Regions from separate parts of the Kitasatospora sp. NBC_01300 genome, predicted to be linked through region 1. Evidence: riboswitches for the same ligand, from Rfam matches in the RefSeq annotation. Region 1 holds a riboswitch; the other holds the start of a gene.
The links. A riboswitch is a leader RNA that binds a small molecule or an ion and turns the genes downstream of it on or off. The one in region 1 is predicted to bind cobalamin.
Positions count from the first base shown of each region.

Region 2: linked by a shared signal. The riboswitch ahead of OG556_RS36760 (prenyltransferase/squalene oxidase repeat-containing protein) and the one ahead of OG556_RS05980 (HoxN/HupN/NixA family nickel/cobalt transporter) in region 1 are both predicted to bind cobalamin.

Region 1 covers NZ_CP108408.1:1,383,096-1,390,290, forward strand. The annotation lists gene rpmF (50S ribosomal protein L32) at 1-9, opposite strand, end outside; gene rpsR (30S ribosomal protein S18) at 67-303, opposite strand; gene OG556_RS05955 (GTP-binding protein) at 316-1,491, opposite strand; gene rpsN (30S ribosomal protein S14) at 1,488-1,793, opposite strand; gene rpmB (50S ribosomal protein L28) at 1,793-2,029, opposite strand; gene rpmG (50S ribosomal protein L33) at 2,155-2,319, shown strand; gene OG556_RS05975 (type B 50S ribosomal protein L31) at 2,402-2,650, shown strand; gene OG556_RS05980 (HoxN/HupN/NixA family nickel/cobalt transporter) at 2,736-3,851, opposite strand; cobalamin riboswitch at 3,881-4,095, opposite strand; gene OG556_RS05985 (ArsR/SmtB family transcription factor) at 4,177-4,560, shown strand; gene OG556_RS05990 (Fpg/Nei family DNA glycosylase) at 4,580-5,389, opposite strand; gene OG556_RS05995 (AAA family ATPase) at 5,470-6,321, opposite strand; gene aroQ (type II 3-dehydroquinate dehydratase) at 6,401-6,829, opposite strand; gene aroB (3-dehydroquinate synthase) at 6,838-7,195, opposite strand, start outside.
Region 2 covers NZ_CP108409.1:704,863-712,057, forward strand. The annotation lists gene OG556_RS36745 (ATP-binding cassette domain-containing protein) at 1-606, opposite strand, end outside; gene OG556_RS36750 (CbiQ family ECF transporter T component) at 603-1,862, opposite strand; gene OG556_RS36755 (hypothetical protein) at 1,873-3,090, opposite strand; gene OG556_RS36760 (prenyltransferase/squalene oxidase repeat-containing protein) at 3,087-6,170, opposite strand; cobalamin riboswitch at 6,274-6,404, opposite strand; cobalamin riboswitch at 6,495-6,571, shown strand; gene OG556_RS36765 (hypothetical protein) at 6,783-7,195, shown strand, end outside.

The sequences.
Region 1 (7,195 bases):
GACGGCCATCGGGGGCTCCTTGTCGGGTGGTGACGGGGCGGTGACGGTGGTGACGGTGGTCGTGGTTTACCGGGTGGCGCCGGCGGCGTACGGGAGGAGGGCCATCTCGCGGGCGTTCTTGACGGCCCTGGCCACGGCGCGCTGCTGCTGGACGGTGAGCCGGGTGACGCGGCGGCTCCGGATCTTGCCGCGGTCGGAGACGAAGCGCCTCAGCAGGTCGGTGTCCTTGTAGTCGATGTGCTCGATGCCGGCCGCGAACAACGGGTTCGGCCGATCCTTGGGCGGGTTCGGTCGCTTACGCACAGTGACGGCTCCTCAGTGAACGGGGTCGAGCAGGTCCCGGAAGGCGTCCGGCAGGGCCTTCCAGCCGGGTTCGCCGGCGGCGAGTTCGGCGTCGGTGAGCAGACAGGAGTCGAGCAGCCCGGTGACACCGTCGACGTCCAGGCCCTCGGCGGTGAAGCTGAGCTGCTGCACCCGGTCGCCGTGCAGAGGGTGCCAGTCGAGGGCGGCGGCGGCCCGGCGGGCTGGCGGGTACAGCTCCCAGGCTGCGTCGGGCAGGGAGGTGAGCCAGGGCCCGCACTCCTCGACGGCGAGGTTGGCCCCCGCGGCGTCCCAGGCCAGCATCAGGTCGGGCCGATTGGCCAGCCAGAAGCGGCCGCGGCTGCGCTGGGCGGCGGGGACGAGCAGCTCCAGCGCCCGGTGCAGCCGCTCGGGGTGCAGCGGGCGGCGGCGCTCCCAGACCAGCGTGGTGACGCCGGCCTCGTCGCTCTCCTGCGGGAGCAGCGCGATCGCCGGGTTGACCCGGTCGCGGGCGGCGGCGACGTCGAAGCCGCCGAGGGCGGCCCGGGTGAGCGCGCCGGTGCCGAGCCGGACGACCCGGGCGGTGGGGTGGAGCTGGCGGAGCAGCGCGAGCCCGGGCGTGTGCGCCGTCGCGCGCGGGACGGCGAGGGTGGTGGCGTACTCGACCTGGTGGGCGAGCGCCTCCGCGCGGGTCCGCTGGTCCTGGCGGGCGGTGTGCTCGCCGTGCTCCACCAGGTCGTCGGAGACGGAGAGTTCGCCGACCAGCCGGTCCGGGTCGACGGCCGTGACCACGCCCGCGAGTTCGACGGCGTCCTCCAGGTGGCGGCCGTCCGCCTCTCCCCCGGCGATCACCTCGACGGCCGGGTGCGGGTCGCTGCCGCCCCACAGTTCGACGATCGCGAGCCCGTGCCGGCCTTCGTCGGCGATCCGCAGCAGTCGCGGCAGCAGGTCCTCGCGCAGGGCGCAGCAGGGGCAGTCGTTCACCAGCGGGACGTCGGCGGCGTCGAACCCGCCTCCGGTGTCGCGCAGTTCGCGGTGGACGACGCCCTGCGAGGCGTCCCGCAGGTCGTGGTGGAGGACCACCGCGTCCACCGCGGCCGCCGCCAACTCCAGGACGGCGGCGCGGCGCTGGTCGGCGTGCAGTCCGGCGACGACCACCACGGGCAGCTTGATCCCGTCCACGCCGCTCACCAACTGGCCTTGCGGACGCCGGGCAGGTGGCCGGCGTGGGCGTGGACGCGCAGGTTGACCCGGGAGAGGCCGAAGGCGCGCAGGTAGCCGCGGGGGCGGCCGTCGACGGCGTCACGGTTGCGGATCCGGGTGGCGCTGGCGTCGCGGGGCTGGCGGGCGAGTTCGGCCTGGGCGGCGGCGCGTTCGGCGGGGGCGGTGCCGGGGTGGGCGATGACCCGCTTGAGCTCGGCGCGGCGCTCGGCGTACCGGGCCACGACGGCGCGGCGCTGCTCGTTCTTGGCGATCTTGCTCTGCTTGGCCATCAGACCTTCCCCCCTCGGGCGCGGATGCGGGCGACGGCGGCCTCGATGCCGATCGTGTCGATGGTGCGGATGCCCTTGGCGCTGAGGGTGAGCCGGACGTACCGGCCCTCGCCGGGCAGCCAGTAGCGCTTGTGCTGGATGTTGGGGTCGAAGCGGCGGCGGGTGCGGCGGTGCGAGTGCGAGATCGCGTTGCCGAATCCGGGCCGACGGCCGGTGAGTTGGCAGTGGGCGGACATGGGTGCTCCCTGGCGTCCGGGAATGGGCAGGACGGAGCTCACGTTACACCAGATGAAAATGACTTCCATTTCGATGTACGGTTTCGTCCCAGCCCCGAACACCCCGCCAACCCGGGAGGACACCCATGGCCCGCAGTGAACTGCGCCCCGTCATCAAGCTCCGCTCCACCGCCGGCACCGGCTACACGTACGTGACCCGCAAGAACCGCCGCAACGACCCGGACCGGATGGTCCTGCGCAAGTACGACCCGGTCGCGCGCCGGCACGTCGACTTCCGCGAAGAGCGCTGAACCCCGCCCGCCCGAGCCGAACCCCACCCGAGCCGAACCCCGCCGGCCAGCCAGCCCACCAGCCCGCCCGAAGGAGCCCGCCATGAAGCCCGGCATCCACCCCGCCTACCGCCCCGTCGTCTTCCGCGACAAGGTCGGCGGCCTCGCCTTCCTCACCCGGTCGACCGTCACCAGCGACCGCACCGTCGAGTGGGAGGACGGCAACACCTACCCGGTGATCGACGTCGAGATCTCCTCGGCCAGCCACCCCTTCTACACCGGCCAGTCCCGCGTCATGGACACCGCCGGCCGGGTCGAGCGGTTCCGCCGGCGCTACGGCGACCGGCACTGACCGGCAACGCCCCGCAACGCCGAAACGGCGCCTTCCCCGGGATCCCGGGGAAGGCGCCGTCGCTGCTCGCTGTTCGCTGCCGTCGCTACTCGGCGGCCGCCCAGCGCTTCTCCACCCGGGCCAGCTTCCAGTAGGCGATCGCCGCGGCCCAGACCACCACGAACAGCCCGGCGATCGCGTAGCCGACGTTGTCCAGCGAGATGCCCGCGATCCAGCCGGTGACCGGGTCGGTCAGATCGAGCTTCTCGTGCAGCACGCCGACCAGTTCGATGGTGCCGATGACGAAGGCCACCGCGATCGACAGCCCGGTGATCGTCAGGTTGTAGTACACCTTCCGGACCGGGTTGGCGAAGGCCCACTGGTACGCGAAGTTCATGAACGTCCCGTCCAGGGTGTCGAACAGGCTCATCCCGGCCGCGAACAGCAGCGGCAGGCAGACGATCGCGTACCAGGGCAGCCCGGCCGCCGCGCCCGACCCGGCCATCACCATCAGGGTGACCTCGGTCGCGGTGTCGAAGCCCAGCCCCAGCACCATGCCCACCGGGAACATCTGCCCGGGCCGGGTGATCGACCGGGTCGCCCGGTTCAGCACCCGGGCCATGAAGCCGCGCGAGTTGAGGTGCTCCTCCAGCTGCGCCTCGTCGTACGACCCGGCCCGCATCGCCCGGAACACCTTGAGTATGCCGAGCAGCGCGGCCAGGTTGAGCGCGCCGATCAGGTAGAGGAACGCGCCGGAGGCCGTCGTGCCGACCATCCCGAGCCACTTGTGGGTGGTCGAGTCGTCGTCCATCAGCGTGCTGGCCAGCTGCGCGCCGCCCGCCACCAGGGCGGCCATCAGCACCACCATCGAGGAGTGCCCGAGGGCGAACCAGAAGCCGACCGAGACCGGCCGCTTGCCGTCCGCCATCAGCTTGCGGGTGGTGTTGTCGATCACCGCGATGTGGTCGGCGTCGAAGGCGTGCCGCATGCCGAGGGTGTACGCGGTGATCCCGAGGCCCACCCCGAAGACCTGGGTGCCGACCGCGTAGTTGTGGGGCGCGACCAGGAAGATGAGCGTCCCGAAGGCCACCACGTGCATGGCCAGGATCACCCCCATCAGCCCGGCCGTGCGGACGGTGTCCTCGCGCTTCCAGCGGAACGTGGGCAGCACGGACGGTGTCGCCGGTGCCTCGGCAGCCGCGGCGGTTTCGGGCAGGGTCATTCGGGTCACGCTCCAGCACCTCGTGGAAACACTTCGTGAGATGCCGTGGCCGGTCTCCTGGCTTACGGGGGTCCCGTACCCGCCTTCCCAGGTGCGCGAGGCTCCCAGTGGCGTCGTGGGTACGGACGTCTCTCCATCGTCGACGATCACGATGGCCCGATCACAGTGGCGAGGGCCGCTCCGGACTGGGACCCCTGAGGATCCGTCACCGGTCTTCCCGAGCACCACGGCGGGGAACACCGTAGGGGCCAGGACCCACCCTTGCAAGGCTGCGTACCTGCGCAGGTGTCCAGGATCACAGGCCCCCTCCTGCAACAATGTGCGCATGCATCTCGTACCGGCCGACCGCGCGGGCCACCGCACCATCGACGGACACCGGGTCTGCGAGGCCATCGCCGCGATCGGCGACCCCGCGCACGTCCGCACCTGGGCCGAGCGGTTCTCCCTGCTCGCCGACCCCGGGCGGCTCGCCCTCCTGCTCGCCCTCCACCGGGCCGGCCCGCTCGCCGTCTCCGACCTCGCCGTCGCCACCGGCATGCGCGACCCCGCCGTGTCCCAGGCCCTGCGGCTGCTCCGCACCGCGGGTGTGGTCGCCGGGGACAAGGACGGGCGGGTCGTGCGCTACCGGCTCGTGGACGAGGCCCTGCGCCCCCTCCTCGACGCGTGCGCCGCCGCCGAACACCACGAGCCCAGCACGGCCGTCGGCTGACCGGCCGGACAGTGCCCGGTCAGGCCGCCTGGCAGGCGGGGCACCAGAAGAGGTTGCGCGCGGCGTGCTGCTCCGTCCGGACGTCGGTGCCGCAGACCAGGCAGGGCATCGCGGCCCGCCGGTAGACGTACACCTCACCGCCGTGGTCGTCGACGCGCGGCGGGCGGCCCATCGCCTCGGGGGTGTGCTCGGGGCGGACGGTGTCGATCCGGCCCGCGCCGACGCCCTCGTGCATCAGGGCGACCAGATCGGCCCAGATCGCGTCCCACTCGGCCCGGGTGAGGTCGCGGCCGGCGCGGTGCGGGTTGATCCCGTGGCGGAACAGCACCTCGGCCCGGTAGACGTTGCCCACCCCGGCCAGCACCTTCTGGTCCATCAGCAGCGCGGCGACGGTCGTCCGGCTGGCCGATATCCGGCGCCAGGCGGCCTGCGGGTCGGCGTCGGCGCGCAGCGGGTCGGGGCCCAGCCGGGCGGCGACGGCGGCCTTCTCCGCGTCGGTGACCAGCGCGCAGGTGTTGGGCCCGCGCAGGTCGGCGTAGCCGTCGTCGTTGGCCAGCCGCAGCCGGACCAGGCCGACCGGCTCGGGCGCGGGCCCGGTGCCGAAGGCGAAGCCGCCGTAGAGGCCGAGGTGGACGTGCACCCAGGCGCCCTCCTCGAAGCCGAGGAACAGGTGCTTGCCGACGGCTTCGGCCGCGGTGAGCAGCTGCCCGTCGATGGCCTTGGCCTCGTCGGCGAACCGGCCCTGCGGGCTGGACACCTCGACCGGGCGGCCGCCGAAGGCCTTCCGGTTCTCGGCGGCGAGGCGGTGGATGATGTGGCCTTCCGGCACGGGCGTCAGCTCCCCCGGGGTGGTTCGACAGGACCCGCACATCATCGCAGCCGGTACCGACACCGCCGGATCGTCGCAGGTCAGCGCACCGGCATGCCCATCAGCCGGGCCAGGATGACGCGGTCCAGCTCGGCGGCGGTGCCGGCCACGTCCAGGTACGAGTTGTCGATGATCGGCAGCCCGGAGTTGTACCAGCCCGCCATCCGGCCGTGGATCCGCGCCACCTCCTCGTCACCGAGCCGCCGGGTGCCGCCGCGCCGGGCGTTGCGGTGCAGCACGGAGTCCAGGCTGGGCAGCAGCACGACCGGGATCATGCCGGGGCCGATGTGCCGCTTCCAGCCGCCGAGGCCGATGGCCGGGCGGTCCGGGAAGACGGCGTCGTCGATGATGCAGGAGATGCCGTTGGCCAGGTAGTTGCGGCAGGCGAAGCCGCAGGTGCGGCGGGCCAGCCGGTACTGCGCCTCGGAGGCGTTGTTCCAGCCGGACTGCGGGTTGGCGAAGCCGGACTGCACCCACTCGCGGACGTCGTCCAGGCTGATGTGCGCGGTCGGGCTGGGCCGGCGCTCGGCCCAGTACCGGGCGACGGTGGTCTTGCCCGCCCCGGCCGGGCCGATCAGCAGGACGGCGATCGGACTGGTGGGCGCGTGCCGCTGCGGCGGGTGGGCGGGGAGTTGCACGGGCGTGCCGGAGGGCAGCACGAAGTGCCCGGTGGCCCCGACGGGGGCCGGCGCGCCGGGTGCGGGTGCGGCCGGGGCGGGCGCGGAAACAGGAGCGGCCGGCACCGGCGGCGCGGCGGTGGGAACGGGCGCGGGAACAGGAGCCGGAGCGGGCGGCACCGGCGGCGGCGCGGCGGCCCCCGGCGGCTGCGGCCCCGGCGGAGCGGCGGGACGCGGCGGGACGTGCCCACCCCCGGCGTACTGCGTCACGGTCACCTCCCGACACCTCTCAGCGGGGAGACTACACGGCGGCCCGGCGGCGGGCACAGTCCGCCGCCGGGCCGCTGACCAGGCGTCAGCGCGTGGTGAGTTGCTCGGCCAGGGCGCGCAGGGCCAGCTCGTAGGAGCCGAGCCCGAATCCCGCGATGGTGCCGGAGGCCACCGCGGCGATCACCGAGGTGTGCCGGAAGGTCTCCCGGGCGTACGGGTTGGAGATGTGCACCTCGATCAGCGGCGCGGTGCGCTGCGAGGCGGCGTCCCGCATCGCGTACGAGTAGTGCGTGAACGCGCCCGGGTTGATCACCACGGGCACCTTGCCGTCGGCCGCCTCGTGCAGCCACTCCACCATCTGCTGCTCGGAGTTGGTCTCGTGCACCTCGACCTCGAAGCCGAACTCCTTGCCGAGCGCGGTGCAGCGCTCGACCAGCCCGGCGTAGGAGGTGGCGCCGTAGACGTCCGGCTCGCGGCTGCCGAGCCGCCCGAGGTTGGGGCCGTTGAGCACCATGACCCTGGTCACGCCGAGACCTCCGCGTAGGCGGCGACCAGCAGGGACGGGTCGGGGCCCTCCAGGACGGAGGTCTTGCCGAGGCCGTCCAGGACGATGAAGCGGATCAGGTCGCCGCGCGACTTCTTGTCGATCTTCATGGCGTCCAGCAGCTTCGGCCAGGCGTCCGCCTGGTAGCGCAGCGGCAGGCCGACGGAGGCCAGCACGGTGCGGTGCCGGTCGGCCGTCTCGTCGTCCAACCGGCCTGCCAGGCGGCCGAGTTCGGCGGCGAAGACCATGCCGATGGAGATCGCGGCGCCGTGCCGCCACTTGTAGCGCTCGTTGCGCTCGATGGCGTGGCCGAGGGTGTGGCCGTAGTTGAGGATC
Region 2 (7,195 bases), on a different replicon from region 1:
CAGGCGGTGTTCGGCGAGCAGGACGGTGACGCCGAGGTCGTGGACCAGGCGGGTGATGGCCGCGAGCACCTCCTCGGCGGCGGTCGGGTCGAGCGCCGAGGTCGGTTCGTCCAGGACCAGGACGCGGGGGTGCGCGGTGAGCACCGAGCCGATGGCGACGCGCTGTTGCTGGCCGCCGGAGAGCTCGTGCAGGGCGCGGTGGCGCAGGTCCGCGAGGCCGAGCAGGTCGAGGGTCTCCTCGACGCGCTTGCGCATCACCTCCGGCGGGACGGCCAACTGCTCCATGACGTAGGCCAGTTCCTCCTCCACCGTGTCGGTGGTGAAGCCGGCCAGCGGGTCCTGCCCCACCACGCCCACCACGTCGGCCAGTTCGCGCGGCGGGTGGTGCGCGGTGTCCCGGCCGTCCACGGTGACCCTGCCGCCCAGGGTGCCGCCGGTGAAGTGCGGCACGAGGCCGTTGACGGCGCCGAGCAGGGTCGACTTGCCGACGCCGGTGCGGCCGACCACCAGGCAGAGTTCGCCCTCCGGGATGTGCAGGTCGACGTCGCGCAGGACGGGGGTGGTCCCGCCGTCGTACACCACGCCGACCTGGTCGAATCGGATCACGTGCTCACCTCGGGGGTCGTGCGGTCGGTGCTGGTGGCGCGAGTGCTGGCGGCGGGCTCCGGGGTGCGTCCGGGCCCCGGGGTACGTCCGGGCGGCGGCGCGATGACCCCGGCGGCGCCGGCCAGCAGCAGGGCGAGCACCGGGACGAGCGGAAGGCTCGGCCAACTGAGCGGGTAGAGCGATGGGTTGAGGTCGGTGGCGGCATAGCCGACGGTGGCGAACAGCAGGACGGCGGCGGTCACCCCGCAGCCCGCGACGCCCCACTCGGCGGCCCGCCAGCGGTCCGGCCGGTAGGTGGTGCGCCGTACGCGCCGGCCGCCGAGGATCAGCCCCGCCACGCAGAGCAGGGCGCCCGCGAGGAAGGCGGGAAGCCCCAGGGCGGCGGGGGCGGTTCCGTCCAGGAGCCCGTACACCCCGGCGCACAGGCCGCACATGCCGAGCAGCATCAGGGCGCCGGTGACGCGGCGGGAGCGGCGGCTCGCGGTGCCGGAGCGGCCGTACCCGCGCGAGTCCATCGCGGCGGCCAGGTGCAGCGAACGCTCCAGCGCGTCCTCCAGCACCGGGACGACGATGCTGCGCAGCGCGCGGATGCCCTTCCGCTGCCCGGCGCGCAACCGCCGTGCCCGGGCGACGCGTTGGACGCTCTGCACCAGCTGCGGGGCGACGCTGAGCGACACCGTCACGGCGACGCCCAGCTCGTACAGGGCGCCGGGCAGGACGCGCAGGGCGCGCTTGGGGTTGGCGAGGGTGTTGGCGGCGCCGATGCAGCAGATCAGGCAGGCCAGGCGCAGCCCGTCGAAGGCGGCGGAGAGGGTCGCCTCCAGGGAGACCGGCCCGCCGATCTGGATGCCCGCGTACCAGGCGGGGGTGGGCAGGTGCGGGAGCGAGAAGAGCAGGTGGTCGTGCGGGGTGATGCCGGTGGCGAAGACGCACCGGAACACCACCCGGATCGCCACCACGGTCAGGGCCAGCCACAGGTAGTAGGTGAACCCGCGCGCCCACGGGGCCTCGGTCCGGCGGGCGGTGACCACGTAGCCGAGCACGGCCAGGACGAGCAGGAGCAGCAGCGGGTTGGTGGTGCGGCTGGCCGCCGTCGCCAGGGCCAGCGCCCAGGTCCACCAGGCCAGCGGGTGCAGGTTCCGGGGGCTGCGCCGGCTCCCGGCGTCGCGTCCGGGGGTGGGCTTCGGCTTCGGGGTGGGCTTCGGCTTCGGGGTGGGCTTCGGCTTCGGGGGGCCGGCGGCGTGCTGGTCGGGCATGGTCACCGGATCACTCGGCCCGGCGGCGGCGCCGTCGCGCGACGACCACGGTGGCCGCGCCCAGCACCCCCACGAGGGCGGTCGCGATGACGGCGGGGACCATCGACCCGGCGTCGTGCGGGGCGTCGGCCACCGGGTTGGCGTCCACCACGCCGCCGGGCACGGCGGGGGTGGGCGTCGGCGCGTCCGCTGCCTCGACCGTCTGCGGGGTCGGCTGATCGCTCGGGGTGTCGGTCGGCGGCGCGGTGGACGGCTCGACCGGCACCGGTGTGGCGGGCTCGGGCGTCGACGCGGGCGCTCCGGGCGGGGTGATGCCGTCCTCGGGGGTGGCGGCGGCGCCGGGCCCCGGGGTGGTGGCGGGCATGGGCGGACGGGCTCCGCCCGCCGGGGGCTTGGCGGGGGCCGGGGCCCGGCCCGATCCGGTGCCACCGGCCGTGCCGGTGCCGCCGGTGCCGCCGCTGTTGCTGCCGGTTCCGCCTGTGTTTCCGGTGCCGCCGGTGCTGCCGGTGCTGCCGCTCGAACCGGTACCGGTGCCGCTGCCGCCGGCCGTGCCCGTGCCGCCCGTCGACCCTCCGCCGGAGCCGCCGGAATTGCCGGAGCCGCCGCCGGAGCCTCCCGTGGTGCCCTGGCCGGGGTCGGCGGGCTGCCCGCCGGGGCTGTCGTTGTGCGCGCGAACGCTGTCCGGCGAGAAGCCCGGCCGCCCCTCGGTGCCCTCGACGTTGGTGCCGCCGAAGATCCAGAGGTCGACGCTGCCGGGCTTCGGCTGGTAGCTCATCGCGCCGAGCTGGCTGTAGGACCACTCGTTCTGCCCCGGATCGGCGTGCCAGTACGACCAGTAGGCCGTGGCCGGGGGCGTCAGGACGCACTTCTCCTGGTCCGGCGCCGGGAATTGCTTGCCGCCCTGGAAGCCGCTGTAGCCGATCCGGCAGATGAACGCCGGACCGTCGTGGCCGGTCCCGGTGGTCTTCCAGCCGCCCTGGTTGAGCAGGGTGAAGCCGGTGGTCGGGGTGGTCCCGCAGGAACGCAGCAGCGGGCCGCCCCACTTGCTGAAGTCCACGGCGAGCACCACGCCGGAGGTGGTGGTGCACTGGTCGATCGGCAGCGGCGCCGCGGACGCCGGGGCGGTGCCCACGGCGACGCCGCCGAACGCGAGGGCGAAGGTCAGGGCCGCCGCCCCGGACAGCCGGCCGAGCCGGCCGCCGAGCCGACCACCGAGTCCCCGGCTCACCGGTGACGCCCCGGGGCGGCCGCGGTGCGGCGCCGGGCGACGAGGACGGCCGCTGCGCCGAGCGCCGTCAGCGCACCCGCGCCCGCCGTCAGCGCCAGGGCCTGGGTACCGGTGCCGGCCAGGCTGCCGGAACCGGTCTGCGCCGCCACACCACCGGCGGGGGCGACGGCGCCACCGCCATCGCCTCCGGCCGGAGCGTCGATGCCGCCGGCCGACCAGGTGGCCGAACCGTCGCCGGTCGAGGGAGCGGCGGTGTCCGAGGGCCCAGCCGTCGCGGGCGAGCCCGTCGGACTCGGCGTGCCCGTGGGCGCGTTGGTCGGCGTGTTCGTGGGCGCGTTGGTCGGCGTGTTCGTGGGCGTGCCTGCGGGCGTGCCGGTCGGGGTGCTGGTCGGCGTACCTGTGGGCGTGCCCGTGGGAGTACCGGTGGGCGTGCTCGTCGGCGTGCCCGTCGGGGTCGCCGTCCCGGTGCCCGTCGGGGTCGGCGTCGGCGTCGACGTTCCCCCGAGGTCCCGGAACAGCGTGCCGAAGGAGATCCCGGTGGCACCGCCGAGCACCTGCGTGGACGCGCGGACGTCCGAGCCCGGCTGCCCGGCGGAGGCCACGTTGAACCCGCCGTCGCCGTTCTGCTGGCCCGCCAGGAAGTCGCGCGCCTTGGCGATCTGGGCGCCGTACGTGGACTGGCGCAGCGTCATGCCCTGGACGGCGAGCGCGGCCGAGTTGGTCGAGTCGCCGGCCGCGCCCGGGAAGCCGCCGTCGGGCAGCTGCCGCGCGGCGAGCCAGCCGAGGCCCTTGTCCACCGCCCCCGCGGCCTCGTCGCCCGGTACGAGGGCGAGGGCCATGACGGCCATCGCCGTGCTGTCCACGTCGGAGTCGCCGGTGGCGGGGATCAGGCTCGGCCAGGAGCCGTCCTGGTGCTGGAGGCCCTTCAGGTAGGCGATCGCGGGAGCGGCGTTCGTCGAGTCCCCGGCCCGGAGCTGGGCCATGATGCCGAGCGCCTGGGAGAACACCGAGGTGGCGTAGGTGTAGTTGCCGGGCGCCGCGCAGCCGGTGCTCTGGTCGGCCTTGGTGCACACGAGGGCGGCCAGGGCGGCGATCAGGTCGTGGCCGCCGAAGGCGCGCGGGTTGCGGCCGACCGCCTCGGCGAGCAGCGCCTCCTTCCCGATCGAGCCGCCGCCCGCGTACTCGGTGCCGATGCCGGTCCAGTCGTTGACGGTGCGCTCGCCGGCGTCCTTGCCCGGCTGGTCCAGGAAGTCGACGATCCTGCGCAGCGCGGCGTCGTCGGTGCCGGTGGCCGCGAGGGCGTAGGCGCCGTCGATGGTGAGGCCGAAGTCGGCGAAGGCCGGGAAGCCCTCGTAGTAGCGGCCGTTGATCAGGCGGGACGGGTCGGTGAGGTAGGCGCTGCCCTTGGCGGCGTCGGGGGCCCTCCCGGCGGGCAGGGTCGGCGGCGTGCCGGCGGGCGTGGTGGGCGTCGTCGGGGTGGTGGCGGGCGTGGTGGCGGGCGTCGTCGGCGGCGTGCCGGCGTCCGGGTTGTGCCGGACGCTGGTGAGGTCGGTGCCGGTCAGGGCCAGGATCGCCTGCTCGGTGGCGGCCGGGTCCGGGTCGGTGGTCGACGCGTCGGGACCGAAGCCGCCGTCCGGGCCCTGCCGGGCGGCGAGCCAGGCCGTGGCGGCGGTTCGGCGGGTGTCCTGCCCGGTGGCCCTGAACGCCTGGGCCGCGCTCGCGGTGCTGATGGTGTCGCCGGGGGCGCCGAGGTACGGGAGGAGGGATCCGTCGGCCTGCTGTCCGGCCGCGAGCTGGTCCGAAGCCTTCTTCGCGGCCGTCTCGTACCCGGGGGCCGTACGCAGGGCGAGGACCGCGAGGCCGGTGGTGAGCGGGTCGGACTCGCAGTGCTCGCCGGCGACGATCATCGATCCGGCCACCCCGCCGTCGGCGCACTGGAGCGCCGTGAAGCGGGCGAGCGTCGGGGCGGGTGGCGTGACGCCGGCGCGCTGGAGGGCGATGACGCCGAGGGACTGGACCCACGGCGAGGCCGCGCCGAGGAAGTCCCCGGCCGCGGTGCACTTGCCGTTCTCCCCCGCCGCCGCGCAGACGTGGCCGGTGAGCGCGACGATCAGGTCCCGGCCGCCGAAGGCCCGGGGATCGCCACCGGTGCTCTCGGCGACGAGGGCCAGCAGTGCGGCGGCCCTCGCATCGGGTCGGCCGGCCGGACCGTCGGGATACAGGAAGGCGTCGGTGTGGGCGGCGAGGAAGGCGACCGTCCTGCGCAGCGCCGGGTCCTGCGTGCCGGCGGCGGCGAGGGCGATGGCGGTGAGGGCGGTCCGGGGGTAGTCCGGCCCCTCGACGGCCCAGTTCTCCATGTGGTCGCCGCCGACGAGCTGACGGGCCAGCCAGGCCGCGGCGGCCGCCGGGTCACCGGTGGCGGACGGCCCGGTCGGGGTCGGGGTCGGGGTCGACGTCGGGCTCGGGGTCGCCGAGGGCGACAGCGAGGCGGACGGCGAAGCCGACGAGCCGCCGCTCTTCGCCCTCACGGAGTCCGGAGTGAAGCCCGGTGCCCCGCTGGTGCCGCCGATGTCCGTGCCGCCGTACACCCAGGCCTCGACCTCGCCGGGTCTGGGCTTCTGCGTCCCGGCGCCGAACCGGCTGTAGGACCAGGCCTGTTGGCCGGGTTCGGCGATCCAGTACGACCAGTACGCGGTGGCCTGCGGGGTGTTGACGCAGGGTTCCTCGGCCGGCGTCGGGTACTGGGTACCGCTGTTGAAGGTCCCGGTTCCGAGGCGGCAGATGAAGGCGGGTCCGTCGTGCTCGGTTCCGGTGGTGGTGAAGCCGGCGGCGTGCAGCAGGTTCATCCCGGTCGTGGGGTGGGCGTCGCAGCCCCGGACGACGCCGCCGCCCCAGTGGGTGAAGTCGACGGCGACGATCGCGCCCGACGTCGCCGTGCACTGCTCGATCGGGTCGGCGGCCGCGGTGCCGGGGCGCCCGAACAGGACGCTTCCGCAGGCGGCGACCGCGACAGCACCGGCGACCACCAAGGAGGCGAGGTCCCGGTTCCTGTGACGTGTGCGACTGCTGCTGACCCTCACGACGACTCCCTGGTCGGTCGACGCAGGACGCAACGGCGCAGCCGACGGCCCCCTGGGCAGGGGCCGTCCGGACCGCGTCGTAGTCCGCGACGACGCAAGTGCTCTGTGAACAGGCCCCCGATCCAGGCATTCCGGCTCACCCACCACAGGTGGGTCCACGGTTGCGGGTCAGCGCCGGAGTTGGACCGGCTTCCCCTGAATGCCGAGGGCAAAAAATCGGTTCATCAGACCACGCCGTTCGAACGGGAGTCAACGGGGCGTCATATCGATTACGTCACCTCGTGGGCCGGTGCGCCGTGCGGTAGCGTCCGCGGTGGCCGAGCGGGGGAACCCGGTGCGAATCCGGGGCTGACGCGCAGCGGTGTGGGGTGGCGATCGCGCCGCCCTGAGCCCGAATGCCCACCCGGCCACGCACCATGGCGAAAGCCGGCCCACGCGATCCGGGCGGCGACCGCTCCGGCAGTCGCGCGCCCTCCAACGGACGCCGGAGCTCCGGGGCAGGGTCGGCGCCCGCCACCCCAAGGAGCCTGTCCCGTGTCCCTCCTCGCCCCCTCGCGGACCACCCCCTCGCGGACCACCCCTGCCCGCGCCGCCTCCGCCGCCACCGTCGCCCTGACGGCCGGCGCGCTCCTGCTCTCCGCCGTCCCCGCCCACGCGACGGCCAGCCCGACCCAGATAGCCACCTCGAAGAGCACCGGCGTCACCTACCTGAAGTCGCTCCAGGCCGCCGACGGCAGCTACGTCACCGGTGGCGGGCTCTCCAACGAGTGGGCGTTCAGCGCACTCGCGGCCGCCGGCACGGCCGCCACGGACGTCACCCCCGGCGGCGACCCCACCAAGAACGCCCGCCTGGTGTACCGCGGCCAACTCGCCGCCCCGGGCTGGCCGAGCGCCTCGCCGGTCGTCACGGACTACGAGCGCGGCATCCTCAACGCCTACGCCGCCGGCATCGACCCCGCCCGGGTCGGCCCGGGCCGCAACCTCGTCGCCGACCTCGCCGCCTACTGGCAGACCGCCGAACCCGG